2 regions of the Paenibacillus sp. PK4536 genome follow, and region 2 is predicted to be linked to the other one. Evidence: predicted binding sites of a transcription regulator. Region 2 holds the regulator's gene; the other holds the start of a gene.

Region 1 (16,664 bases), 660 kb from region 2:
TTGATCACAAGCATCTTAAATACGTTCTACAATGACAGCAAAGTCGATATCGTCAATATGGCTCGAATTGGACAATATGCTGAAAATAAATTCTGGAATAAACCTTCTGGACTATTGGATCAAATGGCTTGCGCACACGGTGGATTAATTGCAATCGATTTCATTAATCCCAAAGAACCTGCGATTCAACACGTTCCTTATGATTTTGATGCACAAGGATATGAAATGGTTATCGTAAACACAGGAGGCAACCATGCCGATCTAACTGCTGATTATGCGGCTGTACCGGAAGAAATGAAGGCGGTTGCGGAAGCATTAGGTCATGAAGTGTGTCGTCAGATTAGTCTGGAAGAAGTGTATAGCAATTTGGCACGTCTTCGCGAACAGACAGGAGATCGTGCAGTATTACGTGCACTTCATTTCTTAGAAGAAAATGATCGTGTCGATGAGCAAGTCAAAGCGCTACAAGCCAACGAATGGGATCATTTCCTAGAGTTAATAACTGGTTCTGGTAATTCATCATGGAAATGGCTCCAAAACGTATATCAAGATTCCCATACCCGTGAGCAAAGTATCTCGATTGCTTTGGCGATTACTGAGATCTTCTTGAAGCAAAAACAAGCAGGTGCTTGTCGTGTACATGGTGGCGGATTTGCAGGTGTTATTTTGACGATTTTACCTAAAGAATTAGTCAGCGAATACACAGCACTTATTCAAAAAACATTGAATACATCTACGTATATTATCAATGTACGTCAACATGGATCGATCTGTTTGAATAACTACTTAAATTAAAGAATACATTTTTGTAACATATACAAGGCATCATGATTGAACAGAAAAAAGCCTGCTTCTACACTGTCAAAATGACTTTGACCGTAGAAGCAGGCTTTTTTGTATATGATTATCGTATATCGTTTTACCAGCCGACCCGAATAATCAATCCTTTAGGATCACCGACTTCGAGATACGAAGCTTGCTGATTGTAATCATCATAAGCGAATCCGTACGCTAAGCGATTGATACTATGATCATGCCAGAACTTCGCATAGTAATTAGCAGGTGCAGCTTTGTAATATTGAGCAGGATTACTCCAGTTCGCTTGATTGTCATAGACATGACGATTGATTGCTGAACATGTACCTGAATCCTCTGCAAGTCTACCATTACATAACAAGATCTCCTGCGTGCTGTAATTGCTGTATCCAGCAAAATAATTCGCTTGTGTACCATTTACCCCGAATGCTCCATGAATGGGTGCTACGATCCGGTAAGGCGCTTGTACGTCGGCAAGAGATTGGAACGCTGAAGGTACTTCACTGCGATACTTACTAAATAGACCTGAACGTGTTTCTGATTCCAATTCGCCTACCGTCTGATCGTAGTTACCTGCACGATTCACAAGGCGATGCTGTAAAGGAAAACCAAAACCATCTACACGTGTCGTATTTCCATGATATCCAGTACCATCGACAGTGAATTCTACAAAATCAAAATAGATATTACGGTTAGGGTCAGCAGGGTTATTGATGTCCGGGCCTGCAAATCCATCATCATATGTTTTGATATAACAAGGTGAACCTACACAGATGAACATTCGACCGGAATCGATCTTCGGCATATTCACCCAATTGATCTGATCCAGCGTACTGTAGATATTGGCGTAATTGACTCCATTTTTGGTGAGATGCCCTGTAGCATTGTTGAGTGCGGTAGAGATAGGCTTGAGCTGACCGCTATTATCGAGATAACTCCATTGTTTAGTGGCAGGATTGATTCCGAGAATGCCCCAGTAAATCTGATTATTTGCATACGCACCTTTGGTACCATTAAGTACTTTGAACGATAGTACGCCATTGCCTGTAGCTGTAGGAATAGAAGCCGCAGGTATACTGTAGATTGAATCAGAACCTGTTCCGGGATTAGTGGGTGTAGTTGAACCGGATGTGACGGTATAGCTAAAGCTAGGGGTATCATAAGCAGAAGTTCCATTATTGTACGTAAATGAATATTTGATCACTTGACCGGTTGCTACATTGGATACATTTTGAATATACCGCTTAGATCCACTATCATACGTCATACGCAGATTTTGCAAATTACCCGAGTTCACCGAGTAATGGATATCTACCCATGATGTATTTACACTCGAAGAGAACCAGATTGTTGCTGTTGTGCCTGAAGTGGTGGCTCCTTGGGTATAATCAGCCGCAGATACAGATGATGATGCAGGAGAGAAGAGATTGCTTGTCAGAACAAGTACAGATAAAAGCAAGAAGTAAACCATTTTCTTCATACGTATATCCTCCTATTCAAATTGTATGCGATTGCAATTACGCTTTTAATTATTTCAATATATGGTAATAAATACAAGACAAAAACCATGTGTAATCCTCATGTGTATTTCTATGCCAAACTTTCTTAATTTAAAGAAACTTTTATTTGCTTTTTTGTTCAAGAACAGCTAAAGTTTTATACTTGAGCGTCTAAATAGACCGGAATTTATGTTCATTTTAAAGTGAATTTATGTTCATTGCATAATCTGGAAATGTTCGGGAAAAAGAAAAACAGAATGCACTATATCTAGTATGTCAAGAAAATTATTTTTTTATAAATGATTATCGAGATGTATGTAAAATACGTGTTCGAATAAGTCCCCGTTGTACTTGGATTTTTGAAAAATTAGACCGTTTTTAAGGCATGTTTGGACGGCGGTGTAGACCTTCAGTTCCTATTGACAACACTATATATAGCGTATATCTTTGATAAAGTCTTCTATATATTGCGGTTGCGATGTTTGAGCAGAGAATATATAGGTTATAGCTAATTATACGCACTAGAGCAGATAACACAGAGATGATATTAGAGCATTGTTATCTGTATTTATATAGTGATTGAACGGACGAAGGGTACTACATATTGAACCGAGAAGGAGATGTCACACCATGCTAATTGCTTATGATTCCAAAACAGGCAATGTGAAACGATTTATCAACAAATTGAAATTACCTGCTGTACAAGCTGTACAGATTGATGAGGCGCTGACGTTGAATGAACCTTTTGTACTGGTTACGTACACAACTGGATTTGGTCAGATTCCCGATAAGGTAGTTCACTTTTTGGAGAGAAATCACAATCGCTTGATTGGAGTTGCAGCAAGTGGCAATCGTAATTGGGGTGACAAATTCGCTCGCAGTGCTGATCTGATCTCTGAACGTTATAATGTACCGGTGGTGTACAAGTTCGAATTAGCAGGTACAACAGGAGACGCACAACGATTTCAACAGGAGGTAGATAAAATTGCGGCATATTGAATTGAACAACTTACTGATGCAACGGGATGAGAGTGGATTTTTCCGTTTGGATAAAGATAAAGAAGCAGTTGTAGAATATATGGAAGAGGTAGCTCGTAAAAGTATCAACTTCCCGGATACAGCAACCAAAGTACGTTATATGATTGATAACGACTACTATGAAGATATGTACAAAAATTATACTTCGCAAGATGTGGAAGAAGTCTATGCGATTACACATAGCTATGATTTCCAATTTCCATCTTACATGGCGGCATCCAAGTTCTATACGGATTACGCAGTAAAAACAAATGACCGTAGTCAATACTTAGAGCATTATGCAGATCGTGTTGCAGTTGTAGCTCTTCATTTGGGACGCGGAGATGCAGTGAATGCCAAGACGCTTGCTAAGTCGATGATGGAACAACGTCTACAACCAGCAACACCTACATTCCTGAATGCAGGTAAAAGTCGTCGTGGTGAGATGGTATCTTGTTTCTTACTTGAAATGGATGATTCACTGAACTCGATCAACCATGTATTGAACACTTGTATGCAATTATCCAAAATCGGTGGCGGTGTAGCGGTTAACTTGTCCAAACTTCGTGGACGTGGTGAACCGATCAAAGGTGTTGAAGGTGCGGCTAAAGGAATTATGCCTGTATTGAAACTGATGGAAGATGCTTTCTCCTATGCAGATCAGATGGGTCAACGTAAAGGTTCTGGCGCAGCATATTACAATATTTTTGGCTGGGACGTTATGGAATTCTTGGATAGCAAAAAAATCAATGCCGATGAGCGTACACGTCTCAAAACATTGTCAATCGGTCTTGTTGTACCGAATCGCTTCTACAAATTAGCAGCAGATAACGAACTATTGCATGTATTCGCTCCTTACAGTGTATACAAAGCCTATGGTAAATATCTGGATGATCTAGATATCGATGAAATGTACGATACATTGCTTGCAGATGATCGTATCAAAAAGAAAGCTATTATGAGCGCTCGTGATATGTTAACCAAAATCGCAAGTGTACAGTTGGAATCTGGCTATCCGTACATTATGAACAAAAGTAATGCGAATAACGGTCATGCACTAAAAGATATCGGTTCTATTCGTATGTCTAACTTGTGTACTGAAATTTTCCAATTGCAAGAAACTTCTGAGATTACTGATTATGGTCAAGACGATATCATTCGTCGTGATATTAGCTGTAACTTGGGTTCACTGAATATGGTTAACGTGATGGAACTTGGCAAAATTCGTGAATCGGTTCATGAAGGTATTATGGGTCTAACTTCTGTAAGTGATATGACAGATATCGCAAATGCACCAGGTGTAGCTAAAGCAAACCGTGAAATGCATTCAGTCGGTCTAGGCGTAATGAACTTGCATGGATATCTTGCGAAGAACAAAATTGCGTATGAGAGCGATGAAGCAAGAGACTTTGTACGTACATTCTTTATGATGATGAACTTCTATTCATTAGAGAAAAGTATGGAGATTGCTCGTGAGCGTCAAACGACTTTTGCTGATTTTGAGAAATCCGAATATGCAAAAGGAACGTACTTTGATCGTTATTTAGAAATCGATTATCGCCCAGCAACGACGCGTGCAAGTGACTTGTTCGGTGATATGTATATCCCAACACCAGCAGACTGGCAAAACCTGAAAGCTGATGTGATGAAACACGGTCTTTATCATGCTTACCGTTTGGCAATCGCGCCAACAGCAAGTATTTCATATATCCAAAATGCAACATCCAGTGTAATGCCGATTGTAGAACAAATTGAGACACGTACGTATGCGAACTCAACGACTTACTATCCTATGCCATATATGCAACAGGATAACTATTTCTACTACAAATCAGCTTACCAAATGAATCAATTTAAAGTATTGGATCTGATTGCTGAAATTCAAAATCATGTCGATCAAGGAATTTCAACAGTTCTTCATGTAGGTAGCGATGTAACGACTCGTCAATTGGCTCGTTATTACCTGTATGCGGCTCAAAAAGGTCTAAAATCACTTTACTATACACGTACTAAATTGCTTAGCGTAGAAGAATGTATTACTTGTTCGGTGTAATCTTTTTTTAATCTAATGCTATAGCAATATAACTGTAATGGACTGTACAAGAAAGCCTGTTTTTTTAGGCTTTTTTGTATGCCTTAAACGTTTACCAAGGAGGAATTTTGATTTATGAGTGGACCTATCAAAGCTGTCAACTGGAACCGTCCTGATGATGATTTCACAATGATGTTCTGGAACCAAAATATTATGCAATTCTGGACGGATGATGAGATTCCGTTGTCTGATGATAAAATGTCATGGATTCAATTAAGCGATATTGAACGTGACACCTATATGAAAGTGCTTGGAGGATTGACGTTACTTGATACGATTCAAGGTGGCGTAGGGATGCCTAAAGTATTGGAGCACGTCGAAGGCATGCAACGTAAAGCGGTACTTGGCTTTATGGCGATGATGGAGCAGATTCATGCGAAATCATACAGCAGTATCTTCACAACACTATCTTCCACTGAAGAAATCGATAAGATTTTCCAATGGGTTGAAGATAATCCACGTCTACAAACCAAAGCAGAAACGATCCGTCAGTACTACTTGAATATTAATTCGCCAAAAGAGCTATTTTTAGCGATGGCGGCTTCTGTATTGCTAGAAAGTTATTTGTTCTACAGTGGGTTCTTCTATCCGCTTTATTTAGCAGGACAAGGTAAAATGACGTGTAGCGGTGAGATTATTGATTTGATTTTACGTGATGAAAGTATTCACGGTGTGTATGTAGGGGTACTTGCACAAGAAATCTACAATGATCTGGAAGAAGATGAGCAAAAAGACGTGTATGAAATCTTAGAAGGTCTACTGACATACCTTCATGCAAATGAAGAGAAGTATACCGAAGAGATTTATGATCCAATCGGTCTGACTGAAGATGTTAAAGTCTTCCTTCGTTACAATGCAAATAAAGCATTTATGAACTTGGGATTTGATCCTGTATTTGCAGAAGAAGAAGTGAATCCAATCGTATTCAACGGTATCAGTACACATACGAAACAACATGACTTTTTCTCGAAAAAAGGTAATGGTTATGTGCGTGCGATGAACGTTGAGCGTTTGACTGATGATGATTTTAAATTTGATTTTTAAAATGGTTTTGTGAGAGACCGCTATGGGAAAGAAATCATTCTGTCGGTCGCTGGTAAGATCGGATTTTTTTGAACGACTGCGTTGCAGTCAAAATCCGAGTCTTACAAGGCGAATGCTTCGCTCCTTTCGAATTGATTTCTTTCCCTTCGCTCAGGCGGGGGAGTGACAAAACAAGGATTTTAAAAGATTAGATATAGTGTGGTAGTAGGTTGGGATTGTGAAGGAAATATAGTATGTAAGGGATAATAGAGAGAGAATAGAGATAGTTAGAGAGATAAAGATAAATTATATATGTGTTCAAAAGGGTGAAGTAAAGGTTGTTTTTCTGTGGAGTTTAGCAGAAAAACAGCCTTTTTTCGGTTGGGAATGGTATGCGTTGAGTACATATAAGGAGTTATAGACTCTGCAATAACGATCTAATTTTGTTTAAGTGTCATCCGTAATGCAGTAGAGGTTAGGTATAATGGTGGAAGTGAGTAGAAGGATAGAAATATATACTATAAATAGTGTGGGAAAGAAGGAGTAGAAATGGAAAGGCTTTTTGAGAAAGAGCAGGTAGATGATTTTGTTCGTCAGCATCCATTAACGTTATTAATGCTCAAAACGCAGAATTGCAGTGTTTGTGAAGCCGTTCAGCCGAAAGTAACTACGTTGTTAGAAGGATATGAGCATATTGCAGGTGCATTTGTGTATATGGAAGATGTGCCTGAATTAGCAGGAGAGTATATGATTTTTACTTCGCCGGTATTGTTGTTAATGATGGAAGGGAAAGAAGTATATCGGGTGGCTCGTTTTATTTTATTTGAAGAATTAGCCGATCAATTGGATCGGTATCAAGCGTTTTTGCAATCGTAAGTCTTATAATCGGGTAATGCTTGTTAAAGGAGATGTTGGATATGGGTATTACGGGTGTGTATTATCAAGAACATGGTAATTTGGAAGACATCTTGGCTGGGCGTGTAGAAGAGCCAGCGTTAGATATTGATAAGACGTGGAGTCTGATTGTAGATATGTTTCCAGATATTCCGTTAGTTCCAGTAGGGGAGCAGTATAAGGTAGACAGTCAGGCGACTGAATACGGTTCTTTTTATTTATCTGCTGAGAAAGTAGCTGAGATTGCCGAACAGATTCCTGAATTGAAGCAGACTGACAATCTCACGAAACGCATCGATTTTGAAAAGTGGAAAAACATTCCCGAGATGGACATCGAGCAATTGGATGAACGAGCAATGATTATGCTTGCTTTTCCAATGCAAAGCGATGAGACCTATGAAGAATTGGTCGATGGTTACTTACTTCCTCATCTGGAATCCGTATTTGAACTTTTTGAAAAAGCTTTTACTCAGCAGGATGGTTTAGTCTTTATGATTGTTTAACGATACGAATTTGAGATGGTCTATATGCTACAAAATATATAGTGTATTGAAATACAAAAGAAGCTGTTATTCCTTTGATAGACTTGGGGAGTAACAGCTTCTTTTATGTTTTTACCAATATCCACCATAAAAAACAATTGACAATCTGTATTAACTGTACTAATAATAGTAATACAGTTAATACAGAAAGGAGGCTCTTTATGTTCGAATTAGATGTACGTAGTCGCAAGCCAATCTATGAGCAGTTGATGGACAAAATTAAAGAAATGATTATGTATGGCATATTGAAGCCGGAAGAACAGTTGCCTTCGGTGCGTTCACTTTCTACTCAATTAACCGTCAATCCGAATACGATTCAGAAAGCATATCGAGAATTAGAACGAGAAGGCTATATTTATTCTCAGCCGGGTAAAGGAAGCTTTGTCTCGCCTGAACAACAGCAACCGACTCAAGCACAACAGGTAGATATGCGTGAACGCTTGCTCAAATTGTTTGCTGAAGCGATCTATCTAGGATTTACCAAAGAAGATTTGCAGAAGTTGTATGAACAAGCGATACAAGAACAAGAAAGGGGGCATCATCATGATTGAAGTCAAAGGACTTACCAAATACTTTGATGGTGAGAAAGCAGTCGACAATCTATCATTACACGTACATAAAGGTTCTATTTTCGGATTACTAGGCTCTAACGGAGCAGGCAAAACAACATTGCTCAAAACGATAGCAGGCATTTACCGTGCGGATCAGGGAGAGATTACTTTAGAAGGGCAAGGGGTGTATGAGCAACCAGAAGTGAAAAATCGGATGATCTTTTTAGCCGATCAACCGTACTTTTTTCCACAAACGTCTGTCAAGCAAATGGCTTCCTTTTATCGTGCGGTCTATCCGCAATGGAGTGAAGAACGATTTCAACAGTTAGCTCCAGCATTCGCAAGTATTGATATGAAACGTAAATTACACCGCCTCTCCAAAGGGATGCAACGACAGGCTTCGATGTGGTTAGCATTGAGTTGCAAACCGGATGTATTGATTTTGGATGAGCCGATTGATGGATTAGATCCAGTGATGAGACGACAGGTCAAAAACCTTCTTTTTCAAGAGACTGCTGAACGTGAAATGACGGTTATCATTTCTTCGCATAACTTACGTGAAATCGAAGATCTATGTGATCATGTAGGCATCATGCACAAAGGCAAATTGTTAGTTGAAAAAGAACTGGACGATCTCAAAGCCGATACACATAAAATACAAGTCGCTTTCCGTGATGAACGCCATGAACATGCTATTTCTAGTCTACTGGATGTAGTGTATAAGGAAGAACGAGGCAGTGTAGGTATTTATATTATCAAAGGTGAGATTGAGCGAATCAAAGAAGTATTTAGCGTCTATACACCCTATGTATTTGATATTTTACCCATGACGCTCGAAGAAATCTTTATTTATGAAATGGGGGACGCCGGTTATGATGTTCAACCGATTCTTCTTTAATCGAGGGTTATGGATACAAGCATTTAGGCAAAGCGCATGGCTTAGTATATTATATTTGTTAGTTCTTTTGTTATCTGTACTCATCTCTTTAAATATGCTGAATGATTCGTATAAGAATCAACGTTTTCATTTTGTTGTTAGTTACTTTGCTGAAATAGGCGCTGGTTGGCCCAATGTGACAATGCTTATTATATCCATCCTTATGGGTCTATTGCTAACAAGATATATGCAAAATAAAGCTTCAGTCGATTTTTTTCATAGCCTTCCTTTAAAAAGAGTTCATTTATTAACAACTCATTTTGCGGTAGGAGTTATAGCATTAACGATTCCACTATGGATCATAGCTATAATAGCAGCAATATTAAGCAGACAGTTTGAGTATATTGATTTTACAACCATGCAAGTTTTAGAATGGACGATAGCTACAAATGTGCTTAGCCTTTTGTTATTTAGCCTTACTGTATTTGTAGGCATTTGTATCGGACAAACGATATTACAGGGTATAGTTGTTGCTATTTTATTAACACTCACTGTAGCTATTCCTAAAGTGTGGAATAAACATTTAGATATTTATTTATTTGGATATTCGTCTCGGAATCAACAGAACTTGAATGAAGATTGGTCTCCACTTTTCAATATTATGAATGCATCTGCCAAAATAATTACAACATTAGAAACATGTTTATATCTTTTGATAGCTATTATATTGATCGTATTAAGTTATCTATTTTATAAAATACGTGCTACTGAAAAGACAACTCATGCTGTCACATTCACATATTTTAATCCGTTATTTCGGGTGGGAGTTATGTTTTGTGGTGCTTTGTTTACAGGTGCTTTATCTGTATCGTTTCTGAATGATTGGACACCTATTGCTTATATTGTAGGGGCTATTGTCTCTTACGTTATAGCAGAAATGCTTATTCGTAAAAGCTGGAATATATACCATATAAAATTTGTTAAAGGGTTTTTAAGTCATGGTATTATTGTTGCCTTAATGTTATATATACCAGTTTCAAATTATGTACATTATGAAGCTGAGATACCAAATGCAGAAGAGATTGCTGGAGTCTATGAAGGGGGTAATCTTTCTTATTATTTGTTTGAAAATGAAGGATATGTAACGTTTCCAAGAGTCATACGTCCAGGAGTTCTTTCTTCAGATCCTGATTATATTCAGCTTGTTCGTAATCTTCATATGCAAATTGAACAAATACGTCCTAAAGTTGATAAACTGAAGCAATATACATTAGATTATAAGTCAGTAGACATTGGATATAAGCTAAAAGACGGAAGCTTAATGACACGTTCTTATCAAGTACCTTCTAATGCTCCTGAATATCAATATTATCTAACAAAAATACAAGAATCGCCATCTTATAAGGTTGCAGTTTACAATCTTCCATCTTTAGATCATGTAAGTAAACCGATTGAAATTGTAAACCGAGATCGAGAAGAGCATAAAATTCAAGTTTCAGATAAAAAAGATATTAAAGAATTAATTCAATTAATAAAAAAAGAAAAATTGGCAATTGGTAATCCAGATGCAAGTTTACCCTATAGTAGTCTTTATTTTTCTATTGAATCTGATCTAATCAGTTATAAAACTTCTCAATACTATGATTGGAATTCTTCTTACAAACCTTTAGCTAATTGGCTTAAAAAGAAAGGATACTGGGATCAGATTATTACAAAACCAGAAGACTTAAATGCTATAATTGTTGTTAGAGATCATCGGACAAAAACTGAGAAAGATACAACAAGTGAGCAGAGTTTATTTACAGACTCGTATAGGACAGATAAAGAATTTGTTGCAAATGATAAAAAAATGATGGGGAAATTGCTTGATGCTAGTGAAAATGTATTTGATTATAATAATACTTCTTATTATTTAAAACTCAAATTTAAAGATGGTACAATCACCTATCGTCCTTTAGCTAATTCACAAGTCACATCTGAACTAAGTAAAGTATTACCTGAATAATAGATGTATCCCAAGCATCTACTTGATCGCTTTTAGCAGAAAGATTGCTATTTACGATCAGGTAGATGCTTTTTTTATTCCATTTACTTGTCACGCTAATCAATTTATCTCTTTTTAAAGATCTGTTCATATAAAGTTCAAAATACGTAGATATAATCAAAAATGTAAACGGGATGTTAGCGGAGTGTAAAACATGAACCCGATAGATAGCAGATTAAGTAGAAAGGGGATAAACCGATGTATTATCCAAATCTGGATTTGAAATACCGGCATGAGCTGAAGCATTATGTGAATTATCATCAATATTTTACGATTCGGCAACGGCTACGTCCATTGATGACACAGGATACCAACGCCAATGAAGCAGGAGAGTATCTGATTCGTAGTCTGTATTTCGATGATATCAATAATACCGCTCTACATGAGAAATTAGGCGGTGTACGAGATCGAGTGAAATACCGGATTCGTATTTACAATGGCGAAGACAGCATCATTCATTTTGAGAAGAAAATAAAAATGAATGATGTTATTGCCAAAGTCAAAGAATCGATCACGCGTGAAATGTATGATGAAATCTTAAAAGGCAATTATGAAGTGTTGAACTTACCTCATCAACCGTTATTGTATGAGATTTATCATGCGGCTAACAATGTTTTACTACGTCCGCAGGTGATTGTAGATTATGTTCGTGAAGCCTACACGTCCAAGCTAGGTAATGTACGGATTACATTTGATAAATATATGAAAACAGGTCTGAACAACCACGATATATTTGATCCTCATCTAACGATGGTCGATGCAATTGATCATAAATTTTTTGTGCTTGAAGTGAAATATGATGAGTATTTGCCAGATTATATTAAGACTGCGCTACAACTCGAAGGGCTCGTTCGTCAATCCAATTCAAAATACGTTATCTGCCGTAAACTCGGTAAAGAAAATTCTTGGGAGGATCAATAACACATGGCAACCACGACAGACGCAACAACGAACTTTTCAGATATCGTCAAAAATTCAGTACTAGAAAGCTTCACATCGGATATTAGTATTACACATATTTTGCTGAGTATGGGAATCGCTTTTCTCGTTGGATTGTTTATCTATTTCTTGTACAAACGTGTATTCAGTGGTGTCTTGTATTCCAAAAGCTTCAATATTTCACTGATCGGCATGACTCTGGTAACTTCTATGGTCATTATTGCGATTAACTCGAACTTAATCTTGTCTCTAGGGATGGTGGGTGCACTCAGTATTGTTCGTTTTAGAACACCGATCAAAGACCCGACTGATTTGATTTTCTTATTCTGGGCAGCAGCGGCAGGGATTGTAACTGGTGCAGGCTTTTATACATTAGCGATTACAGGTTCTGTAATTGTAGGTCTAGTCATGTTTTTATTTATCAAAGGATCTTCTTTTGAAACGCCATATCTATTGGTGGTTAATGCTCAAGGGGATGATGCTGAGAAACAGGTGAACAGCAAGCTTAATGCGTTGGTCAAACGTCATACAGTCAGACAAAAAACAATCACAGCAGACAATATCGAATTAACACTTGAAGTACGTATCAAAAACAATGAACCTACATTTGTAAATGAAATCTCTAAAATCGCAGGTGTGAAAAATGCAGTTCTCATCAGCTATAACGGTGATTACGTTTCATAATAGAAACCAATATATATGGCTGAAGTTTATCGAAATTAAAGCGCATAGAGAGCCTTTGCACAAGTCCATATACCGATATATGCAAAGGTTTTTTATTTCAAAATTGGTGGTGATGAAGTGAATTGGATATTAAAAGCAATCTTCGCAGGTATACTATGTCTTGTTGCTATACCGTGGGTATCCACGCAAGAAGCTCATGCAGGAACAGTGACAGAACAAAGTGCACAGGATGCAAATGTATTTGTAGAAGATAAAGTAGTGGATGTCAAAATAACGATTTCTGATTCAGATTTTCAAGATATGATAGACCATGCGTCTGATGAAAAATATCATTCAGCCAGTGTAGATTATAATGGCAAAACCATTACAAATATCGGGATTCGTACCAAAGGTAATCTGTCTTTGCGTAGTGTAGTACAGATGGATGACTCGGATCGGTATAGCTTCAAGTTAAGCTTTGACGAATACATTTCTGGACAGAATCTATATGGCTTGGACAAAATTAATCTCAATAATAACTACAGCGATGCTTCGTATATGCGTGAATTTTTGACCTATGAAATGTCTGAAATGCTAGGGTTGCCTACACCTAAACATTCATTTGTCCGTATCTATGTTAATGGTAAATACAAAGGGTTGTATCTTGCTGTAGAGCAAGTGGATGATTCATTTATAGAGAGTCATTATGAAGATACGACAGGTACATTGTATAAAGGGCTGATGACCGGTAGTGGTAGTGATCTACAATGGATTGATGATGATGCAGACTCGTATACAGGTCTTGAAGTGAAGTCAGAAACTCAGGATAGAGATGCATTAATCAATATGCTGGATAAGCTCAATCATGATAGCACCACACCATACACCGATTATCTTGATGTTGATAGTATTCTAGAATATCTAACGTTAAATGTGGTCACTAACAATACAGACAGCTACATTGGTGGGAATAAGCAGAATTATTATCTGTATGAACATGATGGTATATTTTCAATGATTCCATGGGATTACAACATGGCATTTGGCGGAATGGGTGGTATGGGAAGGGGCATGGGTGGCGGTGGCTTCGGCGGGCGTGGTGGTGAGAATACAGATACCAACACAACAGAGACAACAACCAACCAGACCCCGTCCAATACAGCCCATGCGAAAGATCCACAAACAGCAACAGATCAAACCAATGGTAATACCAACAATGCAACTGGTAATACTAATAACGCAACTGGAAATAATACAACTCCAAAAACAGCAAATGCAAATGCAAATGTAAAAAACACTATTAGTTCTACTTCTTTGATGATCGATGAGCCTACATCTGGAGCATTAGCAGAGCGTCCGTTAGTTGCCAAATTATTAGCAGTTGATGAATATAAGGAAAAATATCATGCCATGATCCAAAAGGTGCTTACTCAATTTTTAGCCAATGATCTTTTCACAGCTAAAGTCAATGCACTCAATGATATGATCGCAGTGGATGTTCAAAGTGATCCTACTGCTTTCTACACGTATGAAGAATATCAAGCAGGTGTAACCTCATTGATCGCTTGGAATCAGACCAATGTTACCAATATACAAGGCCAACTCGATGGAACAATTGCTTCGTCAGGCGATGGTTCTGGAAATGGTGGAATGGGCGGTGGCATGGGTAGAGGTGGCGGAGATCGTGGTCAACGTCCTGAAGGTGCTCTAACAGATCAAGGTAGAGGTAATGGTGGAATGATGGCTCCTCCAGATGGAGCTGGGGGTATGGGTGGAGGCCCGGGAGGTGGAGGTTTCGGAGAACCGATGACGCCGACAATCGATACAGCGACTCAAGCTAAATACACAGCGATTAGTATAGGCATTTTGGTGCTAGCGATAGGTATTGTATTAGGATTCCGTCGCAAGCGAGTCTAAGCAGAAGAGTACCATATAGACATAAAATATATGCATTCAAAGGATAGAGTCATTAGACTCTGTCCTTTTTGTATTACCTTACATAAACATATCGAAATCAACTCTAGAGGAGGTCGGAATATTACACAAACACCACTGTATATTGAATATTCACACCTAAATATTCCATGTACGATAATAATGTAAGCGCTTTATAAATTTGAAGGAGAAAGAAGGGGTACGTTTGAATCGTTCGCTTGAGTATCGTCGATGGGTATCGCTTGTGCTTATTATGGTTATGGTGTGTACGTTATTACCTTTGAACAGATCAATAGCAGCAGAGGATCAAGCAGAGCAGAATCATACTTCTTTTCCAAGTACGACAGAGCAAGTAGAACAAGTACAAAGTGTCATCAATAACACGTATGAACAGGAGTCTGTGGTGGTCTCGAATCCCACCGTATATCTGGCAGGAGATTCAACTGTACAGACCTATGCAACATCCAAACAACCACAAGCAGGATGGGGGCAAATGATAGACCGTTACTTGGATGAAAAGGTAAAGATCAGCAATCAAGCGATTGGTGGACGCAGTTCACGTTCTTTTATCGAACAAGGCCGATTAGATACGATCTTAAATCAGATTCAACCAGGTGATTATCTGATGATTCAATTTGGTCATAATGATGCCGATACGAAGCCCGAACGATACACACCTGTACCTGATTATAAAGTATACCTCAAGCAGTATATCGATGGGGCTCGTGCACATGGAGCCACTCCTATTCTAGTGACTCCGGTCGGTAGACGTGATTTTAATACGACTACAGGGCAATTCAATATCAGTTTCCCCAATTATGTGACAGCGATGAAAGAAGTCGCCACTCAGACTAACACCAAGCTTATTGATCTCAGCGCTCGTAGTGTAGCTTATTACAATTCGATTGGTGCAGAAGAATCTAAAAAAGTATTTTTGCATGTACCAGCAGGTGTATATCCCAATTTTCCTGATGGAGTTGTAGACAATACTCATTTTCAGGAATATGGAGCGATCCAGATCGCAAGACTGGTAGCCCAAGGGATAGCAGATATACAGCTTCCTTTGTCTGAACATGTAGAACATTTAACAGTCACTGAAAATACAGCGGTTGCTTCCGGTCAACGTGCAATGGAAAAATTAAATCGTGGACTGGTAGCCGTCAAAAGCAAAAATGGTATTTATGTAGGTTGGAGAATGCTTGGATTGGATGCCAATAATATCGCATTTAATCTATATCGCGACGGTGTACTGGTGAACAGTCAGCCGATAACAGGAGCTACCAATGTATTAGATGCTAAAGGAACAGTGACTTCTGTTTATACCTTATTTACTGTGCAGAATGGTAAAGAAACATCGGTATCGACACCTGTATCCGTATGGCAACAGCAATACAAATCGGTTCCTTTGCAAAAGCCTGCTGATGGTGTAACCAAAGACGGAGTAGCTTACACCTATAGTGCAAATGATGCGAGTGTAGGTGATCTGGATGGGGATGGAGAGTATGAAATTGTGCTGTTATGGTCGCCTTCCAATGCCAAAGATAATTCTCAATCTGGATATACAGGGATTGTGTATCTGGATGCATACAAATTAAATGGCACTCGCTTATGGCGCATTAATATGGGACCTAATATCCGTGCAGGCGCTCATTATTCTCCATTTGTCGTCTATGATCTAGATGGAGATGGGAAGTCTGAAGTGGCTTTGCGTACAGCAGATGGTACGATTGATGGTCAAGGTAAAGTGATCGGGGATGCCAAAGCAGACTATC
Region 2 (16,664 bases):
TAATGCAGGGCCGCCTGCTTCAAAAACACGCATATGAATCGCAGCCATTTCAAGATAAGGATCAACTTCTTCATGAATCCGAATCAGATGACCGTTTTTTTCCAGATCATTCACACATTCTTCCATATTACGGTAGTTCATATTCCAGCTCCATTCTACCTTTATTACTTGATCTATAGTGTAGGTTTACTTTGTTTCAAATTTGATTTAAAAATAAGTATATATGTTATATCCCCATTATGGCATGGTGTACGATATAGAGATGGTACTATTATGTGAACATGAGATCACTTCTTTTTAGTGTACGATATAATCCTGCAAAACGCATCTTACCACCTCAACTAAAATGCGCTTAATCATGATTGTTTACAAGTCACATATTATATCTCCCTCTTTATTTTCCGATATTAGTGCTAATGATGCCCCCACTTTCTAACAAAGGATGATCTATGTATGAAATTATTCAAAACGTCTGTGTTTGTCGTTACCGGTCTGGTAACAACTCTAGCGATTGTGCTTATCGCAATGGCTATGTATTCTGATCGCAATCTTTTCTCATCCTTTACTTCTGCCTCGGCAGATCAGTCTAGCTCTTCTTCACAAACCAACCCTACAACAATCAATGAACCATTATCCGCAGACCAGCTTCCACCTGTCGAACAATTTGCTTCGATTGCCAAAAAAGATCGTTATCAAAATAAAGTTGCTGTACTGATGTACCATGATATCGATCCAATCAAGCAAGGAGGCGATATTATCACACCTGCTCTGTTTGCGTCTCAATTGGATTATTTACGTTCTAAAGATATGAATTTTATCTCGCTTGAACAATTCCGATTATTTATGAAAGGTGGCAAAGTGCCAGACAACGCCGTATTAGTAACCTTTGACGATGGGTATGAGAACTTCTATACGACAGCCTATCCAATTATGAAAGAACGTCATATTCCAGGGGTAAGCTTTGTCATTACAGGAGACTTTAGCAAAGGCGCTCTTGTGGCGACTCCACATATGACCAAAGCAGAAATCAAAAATATGACCAGCACAGATCCAACAATGGAAGTGCAAGCTCACACCAACAAATTACATTACAAAACAAGCGATACTACAGACGCATTAACCGCTCCACTGGTAAAAGACGGAGTCACCGAGACCTATGAGCATTATCTAGCACGCATTGAAAATGATATGCGACGCTGTGTTGAAGCGCTTCGTCCACTCACTCCACATGTAATCAATACATTTGCTTATCCTTACGGATTGCATACGCCTGAAGTCGAGAAGATTATCCAAAAAGTAGGCATTCGTTATGCTTTTACAACAGAACTTGGATTAGTCACACGTGATACCGATCTTATGACGATTCCACGGATTAACGGGGGTTCTCCATTAATTGATCCAGAACGGTTATACAATTCAATCATGTGGGAAAATAAACTGCCGGGTCGTAACCTATTTATTCCTGATTCGATTCAACATAGCGGTCGTGAAGCAGGAGAATCCGAGAAATCTATGACTTCGAAATAAACCAACTATATTCTGATCTAAATACTAGCTTGCGATTGTTATGATTCCACAAATAAATAAGCTTTGAGAAACCAACCCGTTATCGCTTCATTACAGATAACGGGATTTTCTTTATAAAAATAATAAGCTGACACTTTTATGTCCATTCTATACAATAGATATGAAAATACGATGGATATACAAGGGGGAAATTTATGTTAGAAAAGAAGGTAACCTGGCTAGAGTTGTTTTATGATCTTCTATTTGTAGCGGCAGTCTCTAAAGCGACCCATGTGTTACTTCATGTCGAACACGGTGGTATGTCTTTGGAACAGTTAGCCAAGTTTTTACTTATTTTTATTCCGATCTGGTGGGCTTGGGTAGGGCAAAGCGTATATAACAATCGATTTGGAAAAGACAGCACCAAAGACCGGATATTTATGATTGTGCAATTATTTTTTGTATTGATCATGACAGCCAGTCTTAATATCGATTTTGATTCAAATTACATACCTTTTCTGATTGGATATATCGGTTTGCGAGCATTAATGGTGATTCAGTATATGATCACGACTACTCAAGAGAAACATCATCGCCAAGAAACGGCTCGATTTTTTGGCAGGTATTTCTGGCTAGGGATTGTTATTTCATGTTGTTCTTTGTTTTTCGATTCATGGATTCGTTATTTTGTTCTGTATGCCGGGATAGCAGTCGATATTATCGTCCCTTTGATCGGTCGTCGAAATCTAGTTAAAACGCCGATTCACACCGCTCACTTGTTAGAACGTTTTGCTTTATTTACGTTGATTTTGCTAGGTGAGTCAGTGATCAGTATGCTATCTGTACTGCAATCTGATCAATTTACACCTTCGTCTATTCTGTTTGCAGCGATGGCATTTGTATTGATTATTGCGATCTGGTGGCAGTATTTTGAAAATGTCGAAAAGCATGTGGATAAAGAAAAACAAACTGCCGGGCAAACGATTATGTATGGGCATCTGTTTATTTACTTTTCACTGAGTATGATTGCGGCTTCGATTCAATTATTATTTTTGGAGCAACTGTCGTATCTATTTATTCTTAGCTTTACATTTATTTCGGTATTGATTTACTTTGTGGCTGTAATGGTCGTATTCCATCGGTATCGCTACCATAACTTCAAGCCACGATTTAAAGTGATGATTGGACTGATTCTTACACTGATTGTCTTATTCGCTTTTGATTGGCTGGTTATGGTTTCTCCACATATCGTGTTGGCTGAATTGATGGTCTTCTTTATTGTATTTGCCAAAGTTACCACATAACCATTTCTACAAAGTAACATAAATAATCCCTGTATGCCATCGCCTGTTGAGGTTTTGGATGCAGGGATTATTATCTTATTTATCTCAAAAGTGTATGCTTGCTTATCTTCCTCTAATGTTCCGATGGATATCTTACGAACTAGCTATAACCTTTTGCTCGATGCCACGTAACAAAATATCTAATCCCGATTCAAACATCTCATCTGTACCAACTTCTCCAAATAAACCATTGGTATACATCCGGTGAATAATACTTACTTTTTCTTGCGGAATCTGGTCAAATGATTTTAGCGCCCAACCGTCTAATAACTTCTCATCTTCAACACCAATACCGATCGCGACTTGTTGACGTTCATACTCATCGAGTTCATGACACAATACATAGTTAATCACACAGACGATATAGTTCAACTTTTCTTTATCTGTCAGCGGAAGAGGTTCGATCGGTTGCAGAAATTGATCTAACAACTGCAAATAATCGCTTTCTAAAGGCAATGTTCTCATTAGCAATTGAGCAGAACATGGATAAATTCGTAACTGTTCTCGCATCGTGACTGCATAATGATGTAATTGTTTTTTCCAATCTCCACGCGGATGAATATTCAGCATAATTTCTCTTGCGACTTGATTTGCCATAGCTTGAAAAAGTAATTGTTTGCTTTTGAAATACCAATAAATCGAAGGCGCTTGAATCCCGATCAAGTCTGCTAATTTACGCATACTGAACTTTTCCAATCCATCTTGAGCTAACAATTCCCAAGATGCTTCTAATACTCTCGCTTCACTCACTGCTATTTTTTTAGCCATTTTACCCCTCTTATCTAACCCTGTAAGATTTTGTTCATTTCTTATTTGGTTCATGATATCATCTAACGATGTTAGATTCAACTTACAGTATTAAATAACAAATTAACAAAGAAGCTACTTATAATAATCAAGTAGCTTCTTTGTTATAGAGAATAGTATTATAGACAATCTCAAACTATTTCAGTTGGTATTTAGATACTTTGTTCTTCGACTCGTCTAATGTATAAACAATATTATTATCATATTGCATAATTTTAGTATCTTCGTTATTCAATTTAAAATTTTGGATAACAGACATATCTTTTGGATCAAGCACATATTGTTCTATCACAAGATCCAACCAAATTTTGTGATCATCTGTCATTCTAGCAGATGGATAAATAGGCACTTCATCATCTATATGATCAAATGCGTGTTTAGCTACAAATCCTTTCGAATCATAAAGAGAAACTGTTTTATCAACATAAACAATATAATAGTTACCTACTTCTCTAATCTCTGCATTACCTGGAACTTCTCTAGTCCATAATACTTTTCCTTGCGGAGAAATAGCAATTAAACGATTACCTGTTTTCGGTAAATCAGCTCTAAATAGTACAGTGCCATCATCCCATACTGTTGTATATCCAATATCTGTAGTGGCACCTTTTGGAAATTCATAGCGATATAAACGTTTCATTGCTGTATTATAAACATCGGATTTAAAATAATTAAAGGATACAGATTGGTTTTGGACAATGACATAGGTATCTGTTACTTTTTCAACATGTCCAGAAATCAATTTTTTAAATATTTGTTTGCCATTTTTATTATATCCATAGACAATCGTTGTCTCATTTCCTGTCTTAGTAGACTTAGGAACTATATAAAGCAATGTTCCATCTTTCATCAGGTGAACTGGATTATTCCATACTGCATCTGGATGTTGTTGTTCAGGAAGCTCAATCATCCAATTTTGTTTCCCTTTAGCATTGATAGAATACAATAAACGATTAGATTCAAAATAAGCATATGTTGTTCCATTTTTACCATACATGAATGGATACTCTGTTGTTAAATAACCTATTCCTTCTTTAAAAAAAGGGAATATCCATTTTGTCTTTCCTGTGTCTGGATCAACCGCATTAAGTGTGTCGTAATTCCATATTTTTGTGTATGTTTTCTCATCTTGCATATGTAAATAAACTAATTTCTGATCAGTTGCAAGATGAATATCATTTTTTACATCTAAAAATTCGTCCTTTGTACTTTGTGTCCATTGTGGATTAGATAACGTACTCCATTCTTTAGCAGATGCTATTGAACTAAACGATGATAATAATACAGATGTAGCCAATACACAGATTATTCTTTTTTTCATAATAAATATCCAACCTCTCCAGTATGTATTACATTTCAAAAAAAAGGGTTATTCCCCAGTATCTATATCGTCTTATGAAACGTTATAATGAAGTTTTTTATTGGATTTGTAAAAGAGCTATGATTATATCAAGCTGGGATAATAAAAAAACCTGTTAAACACTCTATAAAGTGTATAACAGGTCTTTTTATTATCTTTAATATTTATCCCAACACGGCTCCATTACTCTCAATCACTTTCTGATACCAGAAAAAGCTATCTTTCCGTGAGCGATCCAGTGTACCTTTACCGTCATTATCTTTATCGACATAAATAAATCCGTACCTTTTCTTCATCTCGCCTGTACCTGCACTGACAAGGTCGATACAGCCCCATGGCGTGTAGCCGATCAGGTCAACGCCATCCGCTATCGCTTCTTGCATAGCGATCACATGTTGCTTCAAATACTCAATACGATAATCGTCATGAATACTTCCATCGGCTTCCACTTCATCCACAGCACCCAGACCATTTTCCACAAGCATCAAAGGAATCTGGTAACGATTATAAATATTGTTCAGTGACCAGCGCAATCCTTGTGGATCAATCTGCCATCCCCAATCGCTTGCTTTAAGGTACGGATTTTTGAGTCCCATGGATAGATTACCACCTACTTGTTCTTGGTCAGGATCAGCGCTCACACAAGTCGAAGAATAATAGCTGAATGTATAATAATCGACACAGCCTTCTTTCAAAGTCTGCTCATCTTCTGGCTCCATCACAAGTTCAATTCCTTGATCTGCAAAATAACGCTTAGCAAAGCCCGGATAAGCTCCTCTAACCTGTACATCCGAACATAAGAAGTTCGTTAAATTATCTTTTTGTTGCGCCAAAATTACATCTTCTGGATTCGAAGTTAGCGGATAGGAGCACATATAAGCGATCATACAGCCGATTTTGAAATCGGGATTGATCTGATGCCCTAACTTAACGGCTTTGGCACTAGCTACAAATTGATGATGAAGCGCTTGGTATCGTGCTTGTGGATCATCTTGCGATGTATCGACTAATTCTCCATTGCCTTTGGGAATCATTGCGCCAGCCAGAAACGTTCCAAACGGTAGCGTCAAAATATTAATTTCATTAAAGGTTAACCAGTATTTCACAGTATCTTTGTACCTTGTAAATAGTGTCTCACAATAACGAGTGTAACAATCAATCACCCGACGATCAGACCAACCGTTATATTTCTGCGCTAGAGCAAATGGGGCTTCATAGTGAGATATCGTTACCAAAGGCTGAATATTATTCTTTTTCAACTCAGCAAAGACTTGATCATAGAATTGCAATCCTTCTTCACTCGGTTCAAGATCATCGCCATTCGGGAAAATACGTGACCAGGCGATCGACATTCTAAATACGTTAAAGCCCATTTCACCAAACAGAGCAATATCTTCTTTATACCGATGATAGTAATCAATAGCTTCATGGCTTGGATAGTTGAGTGTCGGGTCTAACGCTGTTGTGATTTTGCGAGACGTAGTATGAGTTCCTGCGGTCAGCATATCAGATGTACTTAACCCTTTGCCCCCTTGATTATAGCCACCTTCTAATTGATTCGCAGCTGTTGCTCCTCCCCATAGAAATCCTTTTGGAAATGTAGGCTGTACTGTGCTCATCATTCATTCCTCCTGTTATATAGTGATCAGTATCGTTCCAAGTGTCTGTTGATCTGTATACTGTCAGACACTTGGAACTTACATATGAGTAGAGATTATTTTGATTCAACAGAAAATGTATACGTATTCAGCAATGACATTCAATCTGTATTAGATCAAGACCGTAATTAGATCTTCTTTGAAATGAATCGCTTGCTTGTCGGTCTGCACAACATCTTGGAAATTAGCTGTATTGGAAATAATCACGGGTGTAGTTACGATATATCCAGCGGCTTTGATCGCTTCGATATCGAATTCCATCAACAACTGTCCTTTGGTGACGATATCGCCTTGTTTCACTTTAGGTGTAAAATGTTTGCCTTTTAACTTCACCGTATCCTGACCCACATGGATCAAAATATCTACGCCATGATCACTGGTAATTCCCAGCGCATGACCGGATGACAGCATCGAAGTCAATACACCATCCACAGGCGAATATACTTTGCCTTCAGACGGTTCAATCGCTATCCCTTTGCCCAGTGCACCTGAGGAGAATGCTTCATCTTCTACAGCACTAAGTGGAAGAATTGTTCCTTGTAATGGACTTGCAATCGTTTCTTGAGCGATTTTGATCGTTGTTTTGGGTGCTTGTGATTCTGTGACTTTAGCTGTTTCTTTGTCGTCTTGGAACATCGCATACATAATAGCAAATCCAAGCACAAAGCTGACTCCAATACCAATCAACATGCCATAGAATCCAGCATCTATACCGCTTGGTCCGATGTAACTTGGAATCCCGAAAATCCCCAATCCACCTACGATATAAGCTTTGGTACCTGCAAAGCCGATAATCCCTCCACCTACCGCAGCCGCTATACAGCTGATAATAAATGGTTTTTTACGAGGAAGTGTGATTCCATAAATCGCTGGCTCGGTTACCCCAAAGATACCTGAGATAAATGCAGGAATCGAAAGCGATTTGAGTTTGACGTTTTTCGTTTTGAGTAAGATTGCTAGCACAACACCTGTCTGTGCAAATGAAGCTCCAAACATCCCTGCTAAAACAGGATCGAATTTCATAACGGTTAAGTTGTTGATCACAATCGGAACCAGACCCCAGTGTAAGCCGAAAATAACAAACACTTGCCAGAACGCACCGATCAACATCCCTTCAATAATCGGGCTTAAGTTATAGACAAATAATGTACCTGCCCCTAACAATTGACCTGCCCATGTAGCGATCGGCCCAATAATAAGTAACGTTAACGGAACAATAACAAGCAATGTACAGAACGGAACCAAGAATGTACGCACAACACTTGGAATAATTTTTTTGAAAAATACTTCTAACTTCGAACCTACATACGTAGCTAAAATAATCGGAATAACACTAGACGAATACGTCATCAGAATCACAGGTATTCCTAAAAATGTAATATGGATCGGTGACTCAAATAATGTACCTGCGAATAAAGTGTACAATGGATCGCCAGCAGTTAATCCACTAAGCGAGGGATAAACCAGTGTTGCTCCAATAGCCATCCCGATAAATATATTGGCATTGAACTTTTTGGCAGCCGTATAACCCAGAAAGATTGGGAAGAAATAAAATAGACAATCGCCTAATGCATTAAGAATTTCGTACGTTCCTGACTCTTTTGTTAACACATGTAATGCAAGCAGTAATGCAGTAAATCCTTTGATCATCCCTGTAGCACACAGCACGCCTAAGATCGGAGTAAATACGCCGGAGATCATATCAATAAAGCGATTAAACAAGCTTACTTTCTCTCCGTTAGATGTATCTTGTACTGTATCTGCTTGAAATCCTCCAATGGTACTCACTTCAGCGTACACATCAGGTACATGATTCCCAATAACCACCTGATACTGTCCACCACTCTGAATAACGGTAACGACGCCATCCATATTTTTAAGTACATCCGTATTGGCTTTGCTTTCGTCTTTTAATTTGAAACGCAAGCGTGTAATACAGTGTGTCAGACTATTCACATTGTCCCGACCACCAATATTGTGGATAATATCTTTGGCTAATTGTTCATATTTCATGGTTATCGCTCCTTTGGCATTGAGGTACGAAAAAAAGACAAAACCCAACTAGATCGCGTAGATGTAGATACGATCTGATTAGGTTTTGCCTGCATGACCAGTAACAATCCTATTTCTATTCTTTTGAGGGTAAGGAGTATCCTGAGCTTGCTGTATCACTTTATAGTAAGCGCTTACTTTAAAGCGATATTGAATGCTCTAGATAGAGATATTATACGCAAAAAGGCAAAACCCAACACATGTCAGACCTAGCTACATGTACTGGGTTTTGCCTTTGCAGTAACAATCCCTAAAGCAAGAATATCATCGTTTGATTCATTTGGCAAGAGAAAAAGTATACGCTTACATTATTTATTTTTTAAGAGTGAATTTTAGTTTTTATTTTTAAAAATGTATAGTGTTTCTTTTCGCTTTCTTTAAAATTCGTTAGTGATATTATGCCAGTTGGTGAGATCGGGTAATTTCTGCTGAGTCCAGTAATGTAAAAGAATTTGAATGATCTCCTGGTGATTGGATGTATGATACGCATAATGTTGAAACGCAGATTTATCTCCTTCAGGCACCAACCGAATCTCAACCACCATCCCTTCCCCTTCATGTTGTTCCGAAGCCGCTTGTATGTAGATACTATGTTCGATAGGCTGACTTGGAGTGAGAATAACATAGTCATAGATACCTGTTTGGAAATCGAGCACGATATCGGAAATGACAGATGCTTCGATCGAGTCATTATCGTAGATCGTGCCGTTGCTGTCGATGGTATAAGTGAGTTGTTGGTAAGACATGGGTTGGAACCTCCTGTAAGTTTTATGTATTGGAATGAGTCTATTATACGCAAAAAATCCGCTAAACACGAAAAGTGTCTAACGGATTTTTATTTTATGGAGCTAGGCGGAATCGAACCGCCGACTGATCGCTGCCAGCGACCTATTTTCCCCCTAAACTATAGCCCCATGTTTAGTTATAACTCAACCTATTTCTCTCATAATCATGTGGAGAGAAAAAATACATAAAGCAACAACTACATTAATTTATCACATCTACCTATACCCCGTCAAGAAAGATCCTTTTACACCTCTTTCTCTCCTTCCTGCAATCTAAATTCACACCTCTACCCCCGCAGTCTGTGACAAGCGGGTGACAGTTGGGCGGAAGCGTTGACTTTGGTTCTGTGTGTATTGGTATAATGAAGTATAGTACTCAGAAAAGAGGCGAAAGCATTGAATTTTAATACCACTTATGCCAAAGCAGGATTGGGATTACTCCTAATGTTGGTTTTTTTGACGGCTTGCGGACAGCCTAAAGAAACGCGTGCCGATATTTTCAATCCCAATGGGATCAAAACGATGCCGATCAATGATTCTTTTGGAACGGTAAGTATTCCGGTTTCTCCGAAGCGTATTGCAGTCACTAGCCAATATGCACTGGATTACCTGAATGCGATTGATGTGAATGTGGCACTGGCTCCTAAGCCGACGGAAAGCAATCCTTTTCCTATCTATATGACAGATGAAGAAAAGAATAATATTTCACTGATCGAAGGCGAAGGTACCGAGATTAATCTATCTGCATTGAAAGGGCAAAAGCCTGATCTAATCTTCACTGATAATAGTGATCGTGCAGTCTATGATGAATTGTCCAAAATCGCACCAACGATCTATATCGCACAAACCAACGACTGGCGCAGTGAACTGTATAACTATGGAACGATTGTAGATAAAGAAACAGCTGTCAAACAATATCTCAATGCTTTCCAACAAGCGACCAATGCAAGTAAATCGAAGCTAACGCCTATTATTGGAACATCTACAGTAGCAGCGGCTTCAATCACCAAAGACGGCATGATGTTATACAACAATGCCAAAAATGGTGTAGGCGAAGTCATGTATCAGGATATGGCGCTTAAAGCTCCACCTATATTGCCAACAGATGCGGTATCGGCTCCGGCAACAGTTGCTCAGTTGCAAAGCACTAATCCAGATTATCTATTTATCTCTACAGGCGTTGCTGGTGATACACCTGACGCTTTGACCAAGCGAATGACAGCCACAGCAGATGGTGCAATATGGAACCAGTTAACAGCAGTACAGAATGGGCATGTTTATATTGTGGATCCTAGCTTTTTCAATAATACTCCTCCTGCTAAGACCTATGTATTAGAAACGATTTTGAAAAAAGTACAGGGTACATCTTAATCTAGTCTTTCTTCTCAATGCTCGATGGATTAAAATCTTTTTGATATAACAAACAACGATGAATCGGTGTCTCCTTTGAACTATCAAGGGAACAGTATATACGATTCATCGTTGTTTATTTTTGTACGAATGGTATGGATCAGACCAGCAAAAAACTTGTATTCACTTTTCAAATCCGATATAATCTTACTTACGGTGATTTGTTCACCACTCCCACATTAACTTCTCAGACAAACATCATGAACATGTGGAAGTTACATATTCGCGGTCATGGCGGAATTGGCAGACGCGCACGGTTCAGGTCCGTGTGGGCTTACCCCCGTGGAGGTTCGAGTCCTCTTGACCGCATACTTATTGTTTACTAAGCTTGTCTCGTCTATTGCGGGATGGGCTTTTTTATATTTCAATCTCTGTGCTATTCAATCTATAGAAGCTATCTGCTCCCATAGGGATACAGGCATAGTTCCTAATGACATCACCTGTTCGATCTCATCGATATGCGCTGTACGACTTGCTCCGATTAACATCGAATCTATTTGTGGATGTTTTATCGTCCACCATAATATTAACTGTACCAGTGTAACCCCTACTTCTTCTGCTATCACACGATATTTATCCACTTTTGTAAAATTCTCTTCTGTAAAATAATGCTTCATTCGTTCTTCGCCTTTGCCCATACGACTTTCAGGAGGAATATCTTGTAGCGATGAATAGCGTCCTGATAATATCCCTCTTGCCAGTGGACTGTAAATAATCTTCCCGATTCCAACTTGATCCGCATAAGGAAACACGTCTTGCTCTATATCTCGAGTCAGCACATTAAGCTCAGATTGAATAGAAGTAAAAGGTGTCCATTGATGCGTATCACTGAACTTGTAAGCAGCACGTAACTGATCTACAGCAAAGTTAGAACACCCGATTGCTCTGACTTTACCTTGCTGTACTAATTCATGCAATACAAGTAACGTTTCTTCAAGTGGTGTATGAGGGTCAAATTCATGAACTTGATACAGATCAATGTAATCGGTTTGCAGACGTTGTAGAGAACGATCGATCTCTTGCATGATATGGTGACGAGACAACCCTTCGTCCATTTTACCCTGACCCATACGCATACCTACTTTGGTTGCAAGGATCACCTGATCTCGTTTTCCTTTCAGCGCTTGACCGATGATCTGCTCTCCTAATCCATCTCCAATATGATCAATATCTTGCCTTTTGCCATAAAAGTTAGCTGTATCTATAAAATGAATACCTAGCGCTAGGCTTTGATCCAGAATACGTTGTGAAGCAGATGCATCGATCCATCTTCCAAATGCCATCGTTCCTAGACCAACTTTGGATACTTGAATATTGGAATGGCCTAATAGGTGCTTATCCATTTACTCATTCTCCTTTACCATTTGTGCCAGACCACTTCCAAATGACCAATCTTCAAATTCAGTCTCGATTAACATGATAAAAACATCTTCAATCCGAACGCCGACTTGCTCTGCTAGTTGCTTCGCTAATTGCATATACAGCTTTTTCTTTTTGACTACCCCTCGACCAGACTTCAACGTAATCTGGATATACAGTAATCCATCTGAACGATCTCCTTGTAAATAGTGTGGATCATATATAAATTGTTCTGACTGATGATGATGAAATACTTGAAAGCAATCTTTTACCGGTACATCACAGCAATCTACCAGTGCTGATAAAATGACCCCACTGATCTGTTGCAACTGCTCTGCATGGTACTGATTCTCCATATAACTGACTCTTGTAAATGGCATAATTCTGATCCTCCATCTGATCAATAAATTTCTTAAATATCTAAGCGGTTGTGTATGCTCTTATTGTACTTAGAATCATTCTATTTATATAATAGATAATAATCATAAAGATCATTCATTTTATCGATGAAGATAGCAAAAGGAGATGGATCATGGATCTGACAGAATTGATTGCTTTTCAGACAGTCATGCGTGAAGGAACGTTCTCCAAGGCTGCGGAAAAGCTAAATTATGCTCAATCGACAATTACCAACCAGATTAAACGATTAGAAAAAGAGTTAGGAATCACTTTGTTTTATCGCAATTGGGAAGCTACACTCACGCCTGCCGGGCAACGATTTGCAGAACAAGTGGATCAGCTCATCCAGCACTGGCGTTATGTAGGCGATATTGCCAAGCAACTAAACGAAGAAGAAATAGGCACATTACGCATTGGAGTCACAGAAACATGGGCAGACTACCATTTACCTCACATTTTAAATGAATTTCGGCAATATAAACCTAAAATTGCTTGCGAGATTACAGTGGGTCATTCTGCTTTTTTGGAAGAATGTTTGCAACAGGAAAAAATCACTATTGCGTTATGTGCTGATTCTGAATATTCTCATCTTTTCTCATTCGAACCTTTAGCGCAAGAATCGATCTCTGTTGTTATACCAGCAGGTCATTCATTAGCTACCGCTCAAACGGTAACGATAGACGAGTTATTATCGCATTTATTGATTATTGGACAATCGTCTTGCAAGTATCGATTACAGGTAGAAAAAGCGTTCCGCACATATGAGAAAGAACCCTTATTTTATACGCTAAATCAACTTTCATTGATCCCTTTATATGCTGAACAGTTAAATGGAATTGGGATCGTTCCTTCTTCCTTGCACATAGACTCTGGATATACTCGCTTGCCTTTTCCAGTGTTAGATAACCCTTTAAATATCGGCATCCTGCAACTTTGTTCTATGAAATACAGTAGTGGAATACAGCAACTGTTTATCGAACAAGTGCGGAATTATTTTCACAATCGTTAGTAGGATGAGAGTTTAATCTGCTATTTAGTAGATAGGAATAATTCATTATTTTATAGAAATGTATACCAAAAAGAGCATCTCTACATGTGACTGTAAAGATGCTCTTTTTTGCCTATCAAGTATCCTCTAACGTTATTACGATCTCTAATCTTATTTAACTCTGATTAGGTATTCGTATTTTCGCTCTCTTCTTTGGATAATAGACCTTTGAGCTCTTTCATAAACATATTAATATCTTTAAATTGACGATAGACTGAAGCAAAACGCACATAGGCTACTTCATCGACAGGGTACAACTGTTCCATCACTAACTCGCCTACAGCACGACTTTCCACTTCTGCCATCGCTGTAGTATGTAGACTTTTTTCCACTTCAGAGACGATCATATCCAATTGATCTACAGATACAGGGCGTTTCTCACAAGCACGAATTAGACCACGAAGAATCTTATCACGGCTAAATTCTTCACGACTACCATCTTTCTTAATCACAATCAGTGGAGTTTCTTCTACCATTTCGAACGTCGTAAAACGGCGATTGCAACTTTCACATTCACGTCGACGACGAATCGACTTATTATCATTGGCTGGACGGGAATCCAGCACCTTGGTTCCATTGTGACTGCAATATGGACATTTCATTGCTCACGTCACTTCCTTTCTCGCCAACCGTTCATTCGGACATCATTTCAGTCAAGTTCACGCATATATAGTTCATCTATTATCAAATATATGTGTTCCAGAATCCAACATAGTGTTTGTTCGATCTAAAAGGCATCGTATAATTCAGTATACTGCTTATAATAATATAATACACGTTGAACATAATGTCTTGTTTCGCCAAAAGGAATATCTTTGGCATCTTCTAGTGTGCCATCCCATTTACCGGAACTGAGCCATGATTTCACATTGCCAGGCCCTGCATTGTACGCCGCAATCACAGCCACCTTATTGCCATCAAACTGACGATTGAGCTGTCTAAGATACCATGTACCAATCTGGATATTAGGATCGATCTCATGCTTCACTGTTTCCAGTGACATATTATCTAAGTGTGCTTGCTCCATGATCCATTGCGCTGTATTAGGCATCAATTGCATCACACCCAAGGCACCCTTTTTGGATTCCATACTTGGTTTAAAATTCGTTTCTACTCGAATAATCGCAGCGACTAAAAAAGGATCGACTTCATACGCAGCAGCATGCGCACGAATCTCTTCTTTGTATTCGATTGGATAAATCCAACCTAACCAGCGACTATTGAAAAAAACAACGATCACAACAAGGATAAACAGTGGTAAAAGTATTCTTTTACGAACCAATTTCTTCATGAAAGACCTTTACTCTGCCAGAACTCTTCCAATTGAGCATACGTATCCTCAAGGGTACCGCTGTTATCAATTACAATGTCAGCTATTTTTTTCTTTTGCTCAATATCCATTTGCGCATTTATTCGTTTCCATGCTTGTTCTTCGGTTAATCCATCGCGCGCTATTAAGCGCTCCAATTGAACTGATTGAGGCACATACACTACCATAATCTGGTCAAACGTATAGACACCTTTGGCTTCTAGCAATAATGGAATATCTGCAACCACTAACGTATCTGGATATTGTTGTTCTAGCTCTAAAGTACGTGTCTGAATCAATTCACGAATCGCAGGATGAGTAATCTCTTCAAGCGATTTGCGTTCTTCAGGATGGGTGAAAATATGTTCACCTAACTTTTTACGATTTAGTGTTCCATCTGCTTGTAACATGTCTGCGCCAAAACGTTGTACCACCTGTGCAAGCACAGGATGGTCAGGCATCATCACTTCACGCGCAATCAGATCAGCATCGATCAACTTGGCTCCTTTAGAGGATAACCACGCAGACACCGAGCTTTTACCTGTTGCGATTCCTCCGGTTAAACCGATATTCATGATGTCACCTCAATGTTTCTGACGAGTAGGTAGCGGCTGACACACAGGGCAAAAATGTGTTCCTCTTCCGCCAACAACCGTCTTCTCGACAAGTGTTCCGCATTCATAACAAGGTTCTGCTTTGCGACCATAAATACGTAGACTGTGCTGGAACATCCCCATTTCGCCCTGTCCATTGACATACGACTTAATCGAAGAACCACCTGCTTCTACAGCATCCGCAAGTGTTGATACAATGGCTTCGTGTAGACGGGTTAATTGTTCTGCTGTTAACGTATTAGCGATCTGCTCTGGATGAATTCCTGAACGAAATAAAGCTTCATCCACATAAATATTTCCGATCCCTACCACATACTTCTGATTGAGCAACACAGGCTTAATCATCGTACGACGCTTGCTCATTAGATTGATAAACTGCTCTGCTGTAAATTCAGGCGCAAGCGGTTCAAGCCCCAAGTGCATCAGTGGCTTAGACTGCAAATCTTCATCTTTTTTAAATAAATGCATGGTACCAAATTGACGTACATCTTTATAACGAAGCTCTGTACCATCGGTAAAATGGAAAATAACATGAGTATGCTTCTCGACAGGTTCATCTTTTGTATAGACTCCATAGCGTCCTTCCATCCGTAGATGAGAAACCAACACCAAATGATCCATCACGATTCGCAAAAATTTGCCACGACGCTCCACTTTCTCAATCGTATGCCCTTGAAGCTCAATCTCAAACTGCTTATGATCATCCGGTAATTGAACAATACGTGGCAAAGACACTGTAACATGATCAATCGTTTTGCCGGCAACCAAGGTGTTTAACGTCCGTCTAACTGTTTCTACTTCCGGCAATTCCGGCATAACCTTTCACCTTACCTTTTACAATAATATTCTTAAATAAGTCATTATAAAAATTTTAATAAGTCAAATGCATATTTTATATAATCAATCTTTAACAGCGATCGTAAGGATCATCTCTTTGGCGGAACGAATCACTATTCCACCTCCAAGCATCCCTACGTTCCCTACCCTCTAATTATAGACTATTTACTTCGCTTC

What was found. Region 2 encodes NrdR, which represses ribonucleotide reductase genes. Its sites were predicted from a motif close to AACACNATATATNGTGTT; they were not measured.
Region 1: a site for NrdR is predicted at 2,740-2,757, ahead of nrdI (class Ib ribonucleoside-diphosphate reductase assembly flavoprotein NrdI). Genes of this name have one in related genera too.

Annotation. Positions count from the first base shown of each region.
Region 1 covers NZ_CP126313.1:2,180,853-2,197,516, forward strand. Annotated here, with positions in the region: gene PO903_RS09895 (galactokinase) at 1-795, shown strand, start outside; gene PO903_RS09900 (glycoside hydrolase family 64 protein) at 920-2,296, opposite strand; gene nrdI (class Ib ribonucleoside-diphosphate reductase assembly flavoprotein NrdI) at 2,946-3,314, shown strand; gene nrdE (class 1b ribonucleoside-diphosphate reductase subunit alpha) at 3,301-5,385, shown strand; gene nrdF (class 1b ribonucleoside-diphosphate reductase subunit beta) at 5,500-6,468, shown strand; gene PO903_RS09920 (thioredoxin family protein) at 6,997-7,323, shown strand; gene PO903_RS09925 (hypothetical protein) at 7,365-7,844, shown strand; gene PO903_RS09930 (GntR family transcriptional regulator) at 8,045-8,434, shown strand; gene PO903_RS09935 (ABC transporter ATP-binding protein) at 8,427-9,332, shown strand; gene PO903_RS09940 (hypothetical protein) at 9,307-11,316, shown strand; gene PO903_RS09945 (polyphosphate polymerase domain-containing protein) at 11,554-12,276, shown strand; gene PO903_RS09950 (DUF4956 domain-containing protein) at 12,280-12,978, shown strand; gene PO903_RS09955 (CotH kinase family protein) at 13,096-14,874, shown strand; gene PO903_RS09960 (rhamnogalacturonan lyase family protein) at 15,098-16,664, shown strand, end outside.
Region 2 covers NZ_CP126313.1:2,842,288-2,858,951, reverse strand. Annotated here, with positions in the region: gene PO903_RS12805 (UbiD family decarboxylase) at 1-141, opposite strand, end outside; gene PO903_RS12800 (polysaccharide deacetylase family protein) at 454-1,527, shown strand; gene PO903_RS12795 (low temperature requirement protein A) at 1,722-2,810, shown strand; gene PO903_RS12790 (TetR/AcrR family transcriptional regulator) at 2,943-3,617, opposite strand; gene PO903_RS12785 (outer membrane protein assembly factor BamB family protein) at 3,793-4,977, opposite strand; gene PO903_RS12780 (glycoside hydrolase family 1 protein) at 5,181-6,635, opposite strand; gene PO903_RS12775 (beta-glucoside-specific PTS transporter subunit IIABC) at 6,786-8,687, opposite strand; gene PO903_RS12770 (hypothetical protein) at 9,104-9,472, opposite strand; tRNA gene PO903_RS12765 (tRNA-Ala) at 9,570-9,640, opposite strand; gene PO903_RS12760 (ABC transporter substrate-binding protein) at 9,908-10,882, shown strand; tRNA gene PO903_RS12755 (tRNA-Leu) at 11,147-11,230, shown strand; gene PO903_RS12750 (aldo/keto reductase) at 11,302-12,264, opposite strand; gene PO903_RS12745 (tautomerase family protein) at 12,265-12,660, opposite strand; gene PO903_RS12740 (LysR family transcriptional regulator) at 12,813-13,688, shown strand; gene nrdR (transcriptional regulator NrdR) at 13,853-14,329, opposite strand; gene PO903_RS12730 (lytic transglycosylase domain-containing protein) at 14,455-15,018, opposite strand; gene coaE (dephospho-CoA kinase) at 15,015-15,611, opposite strand; gene mutM (DNA-formamidopyrimidine glycosylase) at 15,621-16,466, opposite strand; gene polA (DNA polymerase I) at 16,653-16,664, opposite strand, start outside.